One region of the Ligilactobacillus sp. LYQ139 genome, then DNA from elsewhere that is predicted to be linked to it. Evidence: predicted binding sites of a transcription regulator. Region 1 holds the regulator's gene; the other holds the start of a gene.
The links. Region 1 encodes HrcA, which represses chaperone genes, less so after heat shock. Its sites were predicted from a motif close to TTAGCACTCNNNNNNNNNGAGTGCTAA; they were not measured.
Positions count from the first base shown of each region.

Region 1 (4,436 bases):
TCTTGCTCTTCATAGCATCTATATCGTTAGACTCCTGCGCCTTCTTCAGGGCTTCGCGGGCATCCTTAGCCTTCTTGACCTCATCTTCAGAAACTTTCCCGTCTAATTCCTTTAAGGTCTTTTCAGACTGGAAGAGTAACTGGTCAACTTCATTCCGTAAGTCAACTTCTTCCTTCCGCTTCTTATCGGCCGCTTCGTTTTCCTTAGCTTCCTTTACCATCCGGTCGATTTCATCGTCGGAAAGACCTGATGAACTCTTGATGGTAATCTTCTGTTCCTTGTTAGTTCCAAGGTCCTTAGCTGAAACGTTAACGATTCCGTTCTTGTCAATATCAAACTTAACCTCAATTTGCGGAACGCCACGCGGTGCTGGCGGAATGTCCGTCAACTGGAAACGCCCAAGCGTCTTGTTGTCTGCAGCCATCGGGCGTTCACCTTGCAGCACGTGAATGTCAACGGCCGGCTGATTATCAGCCGCGGTTGAAAAGACCTGACTCTTGCTGGTTGGAATCGTCGTGTTCCGGTCGATTAACTTGGTGAAGACACCCCCCATGGTCTCAATTCCAAGGGACAGTGGTGTAACGTCAAGTAAAACAACGTCCTTCACGTCTCCGGTAATCACGCCCCCCTGAATGGCAGCCCCTAAAGCAACCGCTTCGTCCGGGTTAACTGACTCGTTTGGCTTGTGACCGGTTTCCTTTTCAACGGCTTCCTTGACGGCCGGAATCCGCGTAGAACCCCCTACCAGAATGACTTCGTCAATGTCACTGTTCGTTAAGCCGGCATCCTTCAAGGCGTTCCGGACTGGAACCTTCGTCCGATCAATCAGGTCGGCGGTCAGTTCGTTGAACTTTGCCCGCGTTAACGTCATGTCCAGGTGCAGCGGACCGTTTTCACCAGAAGCGATAAACGGCAGTGAAATCTGCGTCTCAGACATTCCGGATAAGTCCTTCTTCGCCTTTTCGGCAGCTTCCTTCATCCGTTGCAGCGTAACCTTATCCTGGGATAGGTCAACCCCATGTTCTTCCTTGAAGTTGGCGACCATCCAATCGATGATCTTGTTATCAAAGTCATCCCCTCCAAGGTGGGTATCCCCGTTCGTGGAGAGCACTTCAAAGACCCCATCGCCGAGTTCTAGGATGGAAACGTCAAACGTTCCCCCTCCAAGGTCGAACACAAGGATCTTTTCGTCCTTATCCAGCTTATCAAGCCCGTAGGCTAATGCCGCAGCCGTTGGTTCGTTGACAATCCGCTCAACCTTTAACCCAGCAATCTTGCCGGCATCCTTTGTAGCCTGCCGCTGAGAATCGTTAAAGTAAGCCGGTACCGTAATAACGGCTTGTGTCACGTCTTCCCCCAAGTATGATTCCGCGTAGTCCTTGATGTACTGAAGAATCATGGCTGAAATTTCCTGCGGGGTATACTTCTTACCATCAATGTCAACCTTGTAGTCGGTTTCTCCCATGTGCCGCTTGATTGACGAAACGGTATTCGGGTTAGTAATCGCCTGGTTCTTTGCGACCTGGCCAACCTGTGTTTCCCCGTTCTTAAAGGAAACAACGGACGGCGTTGTCCGGTTTCCTTCAGGATTGGTAATAATCTTTGCATCCTTACCTTCAAGGACAGCAACTGCTGAGTTCGTTGTCCCAAGGTCAATTCCAATAATCTTTGACATCTACCTTACCTCTTTTTTCTTAAATTACTGTGCAACAACAACCATGGCCGGTCGTAAAACACGATCCTTTAACATGTAACCGTCCTGGAACACTTCGACAATTGTTTCGGGTTCCTGGCCGTCCTCAACCGGAACACTTTTGACTGCCTGGTGGAGCGTTGGATCAAACTTTTTCCCAAGAGATTCAATCTTTGTAATCTCGTTATCGGTAAAAGCCTTGTTTAGATCCTTCACCACCATCTCAACTCCCTGTTTGAGGTTCTTAGATGCTTCATCATCCACCTCAATCTCAAGGGCCCGGTTTAAGTTATCAATTACCGGCAGAACAGCAGTTGCTAGCCGTTGGCTCTGATACTTTAACAGCTGCTCTTGCTCCTTTTTGTAGCGCGTTTGCATGTTGGCCATTTCCGCTTCAGCCCGCAGGTACTTATCTTCCAGCTCATCCTTTTCCTTGGTAAGCTGAGCAACCTGTTTTTGCACTGCCTTCAACTGATCCTTTGCCGTTGGCTTCTTTTGGGCAGCAACCTTCTTAGCGGCTGCATCTTTTTGGGAATCGTGCTTAGAACCCTGAACCTTTTTCTTAGCGGTTGTAGCTGCTTGGCTTGCTTTTTCCTTATCCGCTGCCACGTCAACACCCCTTTTCTACTCGTCAAAATTATGGTAGTAGTTCAACATCTTACGCGTTAATTCCTGCCGGAGCGCTCCTAAGAGACCAATTACCTTGGAATACGGCATGTTGGTCGGTCCGAGAATAGCAATCATTCCCTTTCCGTAATCGTCAACATTGTAAGTTGCTGAAACCACACTATAATTCAGCAATAATTGGTTCGTCATCTCATCACCGATTTTGACGGTGATATCCTTGTCCTGGGGATCAACAATGTCAGATAACTCCGGTGCCCGCTCCATCAACGTATACAGCGATTTGGCTTCATTCAAATCACCATCGTTAGCAAAGTTGAAAACGTTCATCTTACCACCAACAAAGTACTGCTCGTGCGCAATCTTTTGCAGAATATCGCTCACAACATCAACCATCCCGGCAGGCTGCTTGAAATACTTGGCAATCAAGCCAAGGTTGGCAGTCAACTTGGCCGGAATCTGCCGGAGCGGTACCCCAACAAGCTGATCGTTAATCATGCGCATCACGGGTTCAACCTGGTCACCCGTCACGCCCGCAGGCAATTGGAACAATTTACTTTCAACCGTCCCGTCACTGGCAACAAGGATTGCCATCACCTGCTGACTACCCAACGGAACCATCCGGAATCCCTCTAAGAGGACATCCTCCACTTCCGGCTTCAGGGTAATTGTCGTGTAGTTTGTCAGGTCTGACAAAATGTTGGCGGACGTCGCCACAATTTCGTCAACCTTTGAAAAGTCCCCCTGAAAGGACGAACGAATATCCGCGAGAGCCTGCTGGTCAACCTGAGCTGGCGTTAAAATATTATCGACGTAGTACCGGTAACCCTTAATCGAGGGCACCCGTCCGGAACTGGAATGTTCCTTACGAATTAGCCCCTTCTTCTCCAACGCCGCCATTTCATTGCGGATTGTTGCTGAACTCACATGGACTGGTAATTGCTCCTGCAACGTTTTTGAACCAATTGGTTGCCCGACATCCGTATAATCCTTTATGATCGTCTCAAGAATTAACAGTTGACGTTCCGTTAACACCACAATCACCTCTTTTAGCACTTAGCACTCATAATTGCTAAGTGCTAAGTCACCTATAATATACAAAATTGATTGGCATTCGTCAATATTCTGGCTTAATTTTTCTTCTGCTGGGCAAACCACGTTTGAATCGTTTGCCGGTCCTGCTTTAGCTGAGTAACCAGCTCACCAGCAGACGCAAACTTCCGCTGCCTCCGAATAAAGTCAAACCACTGCACCCTCACGAACTGACCGTAAACCATCTGGTCAAAGTCGAACAGATTAATCTCAAGAACCACGTCATTATGGTCACCAAACGTTTCGTTTCGTCCCAACGAAGCCATCCCGTTATACCAGGTTCCCTGCACATTCACCCGCACGGCATACACCCCAATCGCTGGAAGGCGCAAGTTGTTCCCATCCGCGATGTTTAACGTTGGAAAGCCCAGACGTCGCCCCCGGGCAAACCCGTGAACAACGTACCCGTTCGTTTCGTACGGATACCCCAATAACCGGTTTGCCAACTGCACATTCCCACCATCAATTGCTTTTCGAATCCGGGTGGAGCTAATTTTGTCGTTATCCTGAAGGAGATGGGATACTGGTAAAACATCAAACCGGCCCTGCGCGTACTGTGGAAGGGTACGCATATTAGCCACGCGAGGATTTCCAAACGTATAATCCTCCCCGGCAACCACTGCCACTGCATTCAGCCCCACAATGTAACGGTCGACAAAATCCTGCGGAGCCATCTCCGCGAGGGTTTCATCAAACGTAAGAATGTACTCTACGTCAGCCCCCAAGGCGGCAAAGTGGGCAGCTTTTTGCGCAGGTGATGTCAGGTACCGGAAGGGGTGCCACCGCATACCCTGAAACGTTAATTTCGGATACCGATCAAACGTCACCACGCCTAACCGAACATGCCGCCGGGTAGCTTCCTTCTTAGCCGCTTCAATCACCCGCTGGTGGCCCCGATGAACACCATCAAAGAAACCGAGTGCAAGCACTACCGGCGCACCGGCAGTCCGGGTGACGTCCGTCACACTCGTAATCTCCACCGTCTCCATTCCATCACCTACTCACTTAAATCAATCATCCGCTCCGG
Region 1 covers NZ_JBJFZW010000001.1:179,972-184,407, forward strand. Annotated here, with positions in the region: gene dnaK (molecular chaperone DnaK) at 1-1,675, opposite strand, end outside; gene grpE (nucleotide exchange factor GrpE) at 1,700-2,302, opposite strand; gene hrcA (heat-inducible transcriptional repressor HrcA) at 2,318-3,352, opposite strand; gene ribF (riboflavin biosynthesis protein RibF) at 3,448-4,398, opposite strand; gene truB (tRNA pseudouridine(55) synthase TruB) at 4,407-4,436, opposite strand, start outside.

Region 2 (4,436 bases), on a different contig from region 1:
ATGGCTGTTGGGAACAGCGGCGTTTGCGGGATTTAGTTTTTTAGTATTTTTAGGTCAAAAACTTGCAGGACCTTCTGGATCAGTTATTGCATCTGTGATGATGGCAATTCAACCATTACTTGGAGTCATTGTTGCATGGGTGTGGCACCGGGTAAAACCACCAATTTTTTCGTTAGTTGCAATGGTTGTAGCAGCAATCGGTGTATTTATGGTTGTAACGAAGGGGAATATTGGGTCGTTATTGCGGGGAAGTAATACGCTGATTGCTGCAGGATTGATTTTGTTAGGTGCCTTGTGTTGGGTAATTTATACTGCTGGCGGGGCTGATTTTAGCAAATGGTCAATTTTGAGATATTCTGCTTTAACCACTATCTATGGGATGATTTCGGTAGTAGTTATTATCGCATTAGCAACGTCAGTTGGGTGGCTTCGCCTACCAACGATTCATCAAATTCAAGGAGTAAGTGGTGCGTTAGTTTATATGGTTGTCCTAGCGGGTGTGGTTGCTGTGTTTGCTTGGAACTTTGGAAATAGGATAGTCGGTTCAATCAATGGAATTTTGTTTATGAACCTCGTTCCCGTGACGTCGTTTATTATCAGCGTGCTAGGAGGCTACCATATTTCTTCATTTGAATTGATTGGATGCTTGCTTACGATTGTTGCATTAATCGTTAATAATTTGTGTAACAGAAGAAAGGCAGAAGCTAAGAATTATTTAGAGGAGGAAGGATAATATGACAGTAAAGATTGGGATTAATGGCTTTGGGCGAATTGGCCGGTTAGCATTGCGCCGGTTAATTACTTCGGATATGAACAACGTCGAGGTTGTTGCAATTAACGATTTAACTTCACCGCAACAGTTGGCTAAGTTACTCAAGTACGATACGATTCACGGGTGTTTAAATAACGTTGAAATTAACGCTGATGAGAAGGCATTGTTTATTAATGGTAAGCGAGTGAGCGTCTATGCTTACCCTGATGCAGCTAAAATTCCGTGGGTTAACCAGGATGGCGTTGAAATTGTTTTAGAATGCTCTGGATTCTATACTTCTGAAATTAAAGCGCAGGCCCATTTAAAAGCTGGGGCAAAAAAAGTATTGATCTCTGCTCCAGCGGGAGATGTTAAGACAGTTGTATACAACGTTAATCATAATATTTTGAATGAATCAGATACAATTATTTCAGCTGGATCATGCACTACTAATAGTTTGGCGCCGTTGGCGTACTTCTTGAATCAGGACTTTGGAATCAAGTTGGGAACAATGACAACCGTGCATGCTTACACGGCATCCCAAAAATTACAGGATGGGCCCAATAATAATCCGCGGTCAGCGCGGGCTGCAGCAGAGAATACCGTGCCGCATTCAACGGGGGCGGCGAAGGCAATTGGACGGGTCATTCCAGAATTAGCTGGACGATTGAAAGGACACGCGCAGCGGGTGCCAGTAGTTGATGGGTCAATTACTGAGTTGGTTACTGTTCTAAATAAAAAAGTGACGGCTGATGAAATTAATGAGACATTAAGAAAACATACCGTTGACAACCCATCATTTGGTTTTAACGATGATGAGATTGTATCTTCAGATGTGATTGGTACGACGTTTGGCGGTATTTTTGATCCAACCCAAACAGAAGTGACCACGGTTAACGATTTACAATTGGTTAAGACGGTATCGTGGTACGACAACGAATACGGGTTTGTTTGCCAAATGATCCGGACGCTTGGAGTTCTCGCTAATCTAACTAAAGCAAATAATTAGTCTTCTTTAATTAGCAGGGGTTATGGAAACGTAGCCCCTGCTTTACGTTTAAAAGCTAATTAGCACTCTCTCGTGAAGAGTGATAAAAAAGCTTGCACTTCATGGTAAAAGTGTGTAGTATATGAATTGTAGGTTAGCACTTACCAATGATGAGTGCTAAATAAATCATTTGGAGGGATAGCTTGTGCTTAAGCCATTAGGAGATCGCGTAATCTTAAAAGTAGAAGAAGAAAAAGAGCAAACGGTTGGGGGCATCGTTTTGGCAAGCAATGCCAAGGAAAAGCCGCAGACCGCGAAGGTGGTTGCTGTTGGTGAAGGGGTGACCCTTGAAAACGGCACGACGGTTGCACCGAAAGTTAAGGAGGGTGATACGGTTCTCTTTGACAAGTACGCTGGAACCGAAGTTAAGCATGATGGTGAATCATACTTAGTTGTCCACGAAAAGGACTTAATGGCCATCGTTGACTAATTGTCAGCGGTGATGATGAACTTAAAATCTAACACATGAGGTGATATGACAATGGCTAAGGAAGTTAAGTTTGCAGAAGATGCACGTAAGAAGATGTTAGCTGGGGTTGACAAACTAGCTGACACGGTTAAGTCAACGATCGGGCCAAAGGGGCGGAACGTTGTGCTAGAACAGTCCTATGGTTCTCCAACAATCACGAACGACGGGGTAACAATTGCTAAGGCGATTGAATTGGAAGACCACTTCGAAAATATGGGTGCTAAACTTGTGGCTGAAGTTGCTTCAAAGACCAACGACATTGCCGGTGACGGAACGACAACTGCAACGGTTTTGACACAGGCAATTGTAAACGCCGGGATGAAGAACGTTACGGCTGGTGCTAACCCTGTCGGAATTCGGAAGGGAATCGAAGAAGCAACGGATGTTGCTGTTAAGGCGCTACATGAACAGTCTCACAAGGTTGAATCAAAGAGTGATATTGCGCAGGTTGCTTCAATTTCGGCCGCTAACGAAAAGGTTGGGGAATTAATCTCGAACGCCATGGAAAAGGTTGGTAAGGACGGGGTTATTACCATCGAAGAGTCAAAGGGGATTGACACCACCCTCGACGTTGTTGAAGGAATGCAGTTTGATCGTGGTTACCTATCACAGTACATGGTAACGGATAACGACAAGATGGAAGCAGATCTGGACAACCCGTACATTTTAATTACGGACAAGAAGATTTCAAACATCCAGGAGATTATGGATCTGTTGCAGCAGATTGTTCAGCAGGGACGGTCGTTATTAATCATTGCTGATGATGTTGACGGTGAAGCACTTCCGACACTTGTTTTGAATAACATTCGGGGGACGTTTAAGGCCGTTGCTGTTAAAGCACCTGGCTTTGGTGATCGGCGGAAGGCAATGTTAGAAGATATCGCTATTCTGACGGGAGCAACGGTTATTACGGATGACCTTGGGCTTCAATTGAAGGACGTTACGCTTGATCAGTTGGGTTCAGCTGGTAAGGTAACCGTTACGAAGGAAAACACGACGATCGTTGAGGGCGCTGGTGCTAAGGATGCCATCGACGAACGGGTTGACCAAATTCGGAAGCAGATTGGGAAAGCATCATCTGATTTTGATAAGGAGAAGCTCCAAGAACGGCTAGCTAAGTTAGCTGGTGGGGTTGCTGTAATTAAGGTTGGCGCTGCAACCGAGACTGAACTGAAGGAACGGAAGTACCGGATTGAGGATGCTTTAAACGCCACGCGGGCTGCCGTTGAAGAAGGTTTTGTTCCTGGAGGTGGAACGGCACTTGTTAACGTGATTGACAAGGTGGCTGCCATCAAGGAAAACGGCGACGTTCAGACAGGGGTTAACATCGTTAAGCGCGCCCTTGAAGAACCGGTACGGCAGATTGCTGAAAACGCTGGTTTAGAAGGCTCTGTTATCGTTGAGAAGTTGAAGGAGCAAAAGCCAGGTGTTGGGTTTAACGCTGCAACCGGCGAATGGGTTGATATGGTTGCTGCCGGGGTTGTTGACCCGACAAAGGTAACCCGTTCAGCATTGCAGAACGCAGCTAGTGTTTCAGCGCTGTTACTCACGACGGAAGCGGTTGTTGCTGACAAGCCTGAAAAGGAAGATAACGCTGCTGCAGGCGCTGCTAACCCAGCTGCTGGTGGAATGGGCGGAATGATGTAATCTGCGTGAGCGTGATTTCACCAATACTAATGTTAAAGTTAATGAAGGGATGGATTCAAAGTTGGATCCATCCCTTTTTATTTATATTAGGTTACTTTATGAAATTAAATAAAAGGAGTAGTTACTGTTAGCAGCAAACCGTGAAAGTTAACTGTTCCTGGTTAATCCCTAGAAGAGTGTGGGCAATTATTAGGGTGACGAATGTTTTTACTACGGAAGTTATTTCTTATGAAGGTAGAAACGGAATAGAACGCACGCTTTATAGATAACATAACAAGGGGGACTGTGATTCTCGCATAATCCCTCTTGCTACGGAATTTAGTTATATAAAATAACGCTCCCGTAATCGGAGGCGTTATTTTACGTATTAAACCTGGCACTTGCCGTCACACATGCAGCTTTTGTCAGTTTTTATAGGGCAGCGACAAATTCCATCAGGGCCAGTACACGGACAACCCTTCGTACAGTCCATTCCCATTGGGCATCATGGAACATCCTTTTCCATGATCAGTCTCCTGGCT
Region 2 covers NZ_JBJFZW010000006.1:61,449-65,884, reverse strand. Annotated here, with positions in the region: gene ACI3E1_RS06420 (DMT family transporter) at 1-733, shown strand, start outside; gene gap (type I glyceraldehyde-3-phosphate dehydrogenase) at 735-1,760, shown strand; gene groES (co-chaperone GroES) at 1,945-2,229, shown strand; gene groL (chaperonin GroEL) at 2,281-3,915, shown strand.
Region 2: groES (co-chaperone GroES) is a predicted target of HrcA. The motif match lies at 1,894-1,920, and genes of this name have one in related genera.